DNA from 2 places in the Chryseobacterium subflavum genome. Region 2 is predicted to be linked to the other one. Evidence: riboswitches for the same ligand, from Rfam matches in the RefSeq annotation. Region 2 holds a riboswitch; the other holds the start of a gene.
The links. A riboswitch is a leader RNA that binds a small molecule or an ion and turns the genes downstream of it on or off. The one in region 2 is predicted to bind cobalamin.

Region 1 (3,214 bases), 130 kb from region 2:
AATAGGTGCTGATAAAGATGAAACCAAACGTCTTCAGATTGTAAAAAGAAAGATCACCCAGCAGCTGAAAAAAGAAGAGGTTATTGAAAAAATCGCAGAAACCAACGAAAAAATAGAGGAAAAACGCAAAACCGATCGTGAGATCTGGATGAAAGTGGGACAACGGGTGCGTATTACAGGAAGTACCAGTGTCGGCACGATTGAAAAAATTTCAAGAAATAAAGTGATTGTCAATTATGGAACCTTTAAAACAACCATTGATGCCGATGAGCTTGAAAGAATTTAAAAATTGATTTAATAATAAATGAGAGTGCTTTTAGCACTCTCTTATTCTTTACTCTTTACTCTTTACTCTTCCTTCTTCCCAAAAAATTTCGCCTTACCGAATTTCTATCCTCCTCCAACCTAACAGAATAAATTCCTTTTGTAAAACTTTCTTTAGCAAATAAAGAAGATTTAGGAAGCTATAATTATGTTCCGAAATGCTTTTAATTTATATATTTGAAGTATCAAAAATTTTTCATGATGATTTCCGTAAACAAAGCATTCTATTTATCTGCCTTCAGTTTATTTTCATTAGCCTTCCTAAAAGGGCAGCAAAAAATTCCTTTTGGAGTTGTAAAAGCAGAAGAAGGCTATGCCAATGTACGGGTGGCAAAGGATAATTACAGAAAAATTGTAGACAAAATCAGAATGCGTAAAGGGGATGTTTTTCTTTATGTAAAACCGGCTCCCGGAGAAACAGAATGGCTATGGATCAAATATCCCGATAAGCAGGATACTGAAAAGCCTTTTGTGAGATATGAAAATCTTGATAAGGAAGGTATGGTGAATAAAGACCGTGTAGCCTTTATTGATCAGTTGCCTCAATACACACCTTCCAAATCCAAAAACGGAAGATCCCTCATTTTCACAGATAATAACAACCCCAAAATACCTACCGCTCAAAGGAGTAAAGTAATCATCGATATTTATCCTTCTAATGCCAGCTACCGTAAACAGGAAAAAGATACGGATGGAACGATATTAACCATTGATAAAGTTAAACCCTGGGGAATAAGCAAAGAACTTCCGGAAGGGATGACCGAAATCAAATCGATCCGGGTACAGCAGGTGGGGCGTGGCTCTGTCTTTGTGAGAGAAGCCATCAAAAATATGTTCCAGCCTACTATGGATTTCAATAACATCAGTGTAGCTGCTATTGATAATGATAATATTTTCCTTTATATGGTGAACGGATCAGGTGAAAACAGGTATACCACACTCTGGACAATCAAACAGGGCCGGGTGGCTCATCAGATTATTTTTAAAAATCCGGAATAATTCACCTTACTTCTCTGTATTATCCTTATTTTTGCACCTGAAAAAGTCTTACCACTTATTCATCACAGGAATGGGTTCTGCCTAACGCAGATTAAAAGGGAATCGTGTGAAAATCACGAGCTGTCGCGCAACTGTAAGTAACAAAAGTCTTTATGTAGGATCCACTGTGCCATGCATGGGAAGGGATTAAAGATGTTACAAGTCAGGAGACCTGCCTTTTCTTTGAACAAGAAACTTTCGCGGCCTGAAGTTTATTGATCTGATGGATGTTTTCAGGAATATACTAATTCCTAGATTATTCTGTTTATTTCAATAATTTCATCCCGCTTTAATTTAATAATGAAATATGACTACAGAAGAAAGAATTCAAGCATCTGAAACCAGAATCTTTAAAGCGGTTTTCCCCAACACAACCAATCATTACGATACCCTTTTTGGTGGTACAGCGATGCAATTGATGGATGAAGTGGCATTTATTACCGCTACCCGCTTTGCAAGAAAACGAGTGGTAACTGTAAGCAGCGACAAAATTGATTTTAAAAAGCCTATTCCTGCAGGAACTATTGTAGAATTGATAGGAACAGTTTCCCATGTCGGGACTACCAGTATGAAGGTAAACGTAGAAATTTATACAGAACAGATGTATTCGTATGAAAGAGAAAGAGCTATTGTTGGAGATTTCACTTTCGTAGCTATAGACGAATTTAAAAAGCCTGTACAGATACTATAATCAGAAAAAAACGCAAGCCTTCGGCTTGCGTTTTATTTATCTTAAAACTTTTTCTGTTTCTAAACTTTTACTAAGTAAAAACTGGAATGCTTCTCCCATTTCATCAGAAGCCCGGCTGATGGCATTTTCCAGCATATTCCTGATCTGGCTTTCTGTTACCTTAGCTTCTGTCCAGCTTTTTCCTGAAGTATGCGAATTCAGGATAAACGGCATGATCCTGTCTATTGCACAGGCAAAAATAGCATCAGGGGTCTGTTCTTCTTCAAATTCCAGCCACAAATTAAAGAATTCCGAACGCAAAGGTTCATCAAGAATCCCGAAAATTTTCTGGGCAGACAATTTTTCTCTTTCAAATTTGCCCACCATGGCTTTTTCGTCAAATAAAAATGTATCTCCAGCTTCTATTTCTACCAGATCGTGGATAGAAAGCATCCGTATCACCCTTAACAGATCGATATCAGCCCTGTTTTTAGCATAGGGGAAAAGTACCTGTGCTAAAATAATGATCTGCCATGAGTGTTCAGCAGTATTTTCTCTTCTTGAATCATCGGCATTATAATTCCTTCTCTGTACATTTTTTAATGCATCTACAGCAAGAATAAAATCAATTTCCTTTTGTATTTTCATGTTTCCTATTCTTTATAATATTCTTTGATTGGATATCTCTTTGTTTTTATGATCCATTTATTTTTAATCTTTTCGCGTCGGGTTACTTTTACAGATTCATCATTCATGGCATCTTCTTCCAGTTCAAAGACCTTATCAAGTCCTTTTCCGGGCAGCACTCTGTATTCTGTGGTTAAATGCCAGCAACAACCGGATTTAGAAAATGTTATGAGTCTTTTCCTTTTTGGATCTGTCTGAAACATTCCCAGATTTTCGCGGGCAAGATCAGTTAATTCCTCACTGATCACGAATTGCTTTCTTGTCGTATTATAGACATATACGTCATAGGAAGGACCACCATAGCTGCTTTCATTACCATTTCGGATAGCAATATCTTCAAAACCGTCAAAGTTAAAATCTTTAAATATCAGCGGGCTCTGTTCATCATAAAGCTGAATAACATTAACACTAGGTTGTTGATCCTTACCAAGGTAAAAATAAAGATCATCAGAAGTGAACTCCTGTAAAGTCCGCGAGGTCCTTTTATCTTTCAGT
Region 2 (3,214 bases):
GAAATTAAATATCCGTTTTCATAAGTTACTACAGGCAAAGTATTATCGCTATCAGTACTACAGGAAATATTGAAAAGTAGTACTACAGCAAATAAAAGTTGTAAAAGTCTAGTTATTTTCATGTTATTTTTTATTAAAAATTTATCGTTGCGGAAATACTGTAATTACGTTTTGGCATCGGATAATAAGACACCGTTTCATAAACAGTATTGGTTAAATTATTGATTTTAAAACCTAAGACATATTTTTTTAAGATCGTTGCTGATACACCCGTGTTCATGACGAAATAAGAATCTATAGCATCTTCTCTTTTTTCATCTGTTGTAGTGTATGTAAGACCATTAAAAACTCCCTGAACATAAAGTTTTAGGAAAGAATACTGATAATCAAAATTTCCAAAAACCTTATGGAGAGGGACATACATCATTTGCTTTTTAGTTTCCTGATTGATGGATTTTGCAAGTGTATATCCTATATTAAATCTAAAATGGTGTTCTTTAAGCTGTTTATCAAAAGTAATCTGTGATTCTAAACCATAAGACTTCACTTTATTGATATTAACTGGGGACCAATATCCGTAAGCTGTCGGCAACCACACTATATTATCCGATATATAAAGATAATACGGACTTAATGCAAGTTTAATATTACCCCATTTAAACTCATGGTCCATATCCATCTGGTAAGACCTTTCCGGTTTTAGGTTTGGATTTCCTCCGGGATTCCAATACAGATCATTGAATGTTGGAAATCTGAAATTTCTGGATACATTTACTCCAAGATTATACCATTGTACCGGACTCCATTTTCCCGAGAATGAGTAAAGCAATGGCGAACTTATATTCTCTACAAAATCCTTTTTAACACCAGCTTCAAAACGCAGATCTTTCGTCGGAAAATATCGTATTAACCCCGCTAAAGAGCCTACATTTCTACTTACATTACCAATTCCTTCAGTTTTTACACCTTGGAGATCAGGCTGATACCCCTCACCTTTGTTTACCTGGAATTCGGTGATGATGTTGACATTAAGTTCAGGTACGATGAAATAATTAAAATCATTTTTAAAGATATAATTTTTCCCTGTTGAACCACTGGTCTTCGGAGCATTGTAATTGCCAAAATATTGGAAATTTTCTTCTGTGTAAGCAGCTTTTAAGCTATTTGAAAATTTATTTTTAGTAATATCCCAGGAAAGTAAGCTTCTGGTGCTTTGTGTCTCGTATTTTGTACGGTTGCCATTCTCTACAAAAATCGGATAATTCTGTGTCGAGTCAAAAAACTGACTTTGCCATGAGATCGTCTGATGTCTCGCAATTTTATAGGAGATTCCAACATTAAAGGTACTGTTAAAGTATTTGCCGTTTCTATTAATATAGTTTTTTTCTTCGACTTTATAATCATTCTGACTGATCGAATGATTTCCTGAGACTTTAAAACTCAGCTTTTCATTGCTGTAGGAGGCCGTTCCGAAATTATTAAAAGTACCAAATGATCCACCCTCAGAATACAGGGAGGCTTTAAAACTTTTATTGAAACCCAGATTATTATTGAGATGTATACTCCCGCCGATTGCACCACTCCCGTATATTACACTTCCGCCACCGGCTTTCACTCCGATCTCATCATATCCGAAAAGAGGAATATTATTAATGTCTCCCTGACCAAGAAATATCGAATTGATATTGATTCCATTCCAAACAAAGGCTGTCTGTGGAGCAGAGGTTCCTCTGAACGAAGGCGAAGAAACTGCACCTCGTCCGTTTTCCTTGATATAAATACTGGATTGGAAACGTAAAAGTTCTGAAAGATTCGTGGAATTCTTTTCAGCATCCTGAGGAGTAATTGGAGTAACCTTATGAAAAAGTTTTACCTTGTTCATCTGGTTGTCAAAAATATAAACGGTATCGATTGCTTTCTCTTGTCCCAGACAAAGAAAATAAGCAGATAACGATAAAAGCAGTACTAAGGTTTTTTTCATACTATTTTACTTTTCCACCGAAAGCAATATATTTTTGATATTATCATTTTGGCAGGTCTCCTGACTTTCGCATTTCTATACCTTCCCGTTTTCACAGTGGTTTCTTATAGAAATTTTAATTGCGATCTACAGTTGCGGGGACAGTCTGGGATTTTCACCCAATTCCCTATTATTTCAATAGCTTGAAAACCAAAATTTTTGCAAAGATAAGTTTTTAAAAAGAAATCTCAGTCGTATCTGTTAATTTGTAATCAAAACAATGGTCTGCAGAAAAAATAACGATTCCCAGAACCTCAGAATTGAGAGTTTCACGATTACAAGAACGTCGAGTCAAAGTAAAATGGCAATAGATCTTTAATCGAATTTACCTTAACGATTTCGTCATTCATACTGGAAAAATAAAGATCAATATTTTCTTTTTGTTTTGTTTCGTATTCAATAAGACTTTGTCTGCAGGCGCCACACGGGGGAATCGGTGGTGTTTTTTCAGAAGATTCTTTAGGGCCTCCTACGATAAAAATCTTTTTGATCTTTTCCTCAGGGAAATTTGCACCTATCCAGAATAGAGCTGTTCTTTCAGCACAAAGTCCGGATGGAAAAGCTGCATTTTCCTGATTGTTACCGGAAAATATTTCTCCGTTTTCAAGTAATACGGAGCACCCGACCAAAAATTGGGAATAAGGGGCATAAGCATTTTCGCGGGCTTGTTTTGCTCTTTCGAAAAGTTTTTTTTCTATATCGTTCAGTTCAGAGCTATTTTTAAAATATTCGTAGCCGATCTGTATATCTTTTTTCATATATTTATTGGAGCCTAAAAAGGGGAGGTAAAATTAGTTCTTTTTAATCACGTGGGCAACCCGGGATTATTTCCTCTTCATTAGTAAAATTCAAAAATTAATAGACAATGTTATATACTCCGATACAATTCAGAAATATTAAACTCTCTAACCGATGGGTTATGTCACCTATGTGTATGTATTCAAGTGAAAACGGAATGGCTAATGACTTTCATTTCGTACATTACGGAAGCAGATCACAAGGTGGTACCGGACTGATAATGATTGAAGCAACGGGTGTTGAACCCCGGGGAAGGATCACTAATAAATGTATGGGAATATGGAATGACGAACAGGCTGAAAAACTTCAGCAGATTGTCAACTTTGTCCACTCCAATTCTGAGAGTAAAATCGGAATCCAGCTGGCACATGCCGGAAGAAAAGGCTCTACCTGGAA

Region 1: linked by a shared signal. The riboswitch ahead of AC0INN_RS14210 (acyl-CoA thioesterase) and the one ahead of AC0INN_RS14725 (TonB-dependent receptor plug domain-containing protein) in region 2 are both predicted to bind cobalamin.

Annotation. Positions count from the first base shown of each region.
Region 1 covers NZ_JBVTMR010000003.1:148,189-151,402, forward strand. Annotated here, with positions in the region: gene AC0INN_RS14200 (endonuclease MutS2) at 1-286, shown strand, start outside; gene AC0INN_RS14205 (hypothetical protein) at 523-1,323, shown strand; cobalamin riboswitch at 1,379-1,556, shown strand; gene AC0INN_RS14210 (acyl-CoA thioesterase) at 1,670-2,053, shown strand; gene AC0INN_RS14215 (HD domain-containing protein) at 2,090-2,680, opposite strand; gene AC0INN_RS14220 (FG-GAP repeat protein) at 2,686-3,214, opposite strand, start outside.
Region 2 covers NZ_JBVTMR010000003.1:273,747-276,960, reverse strand. Annotated here, with positions in the region: gene AC0INN_RS14730 (DUF5074 domain-containing protein) at 1-122, opposite strand, end outside; gene AC0INN_RS14725 (TonB-dependent receptor plug domain-containing protein) at 134-1,981, opposite strand; cobalamin riboswitch at 2,015-2,190, opposite strand; gene AC0INN_RS14720 (cytidine deaminase) at 2,296-2,778, opposite strand; gene namA (NADPH dehydrogenase NamA) at 2,886-3,214, shown strand, end outside.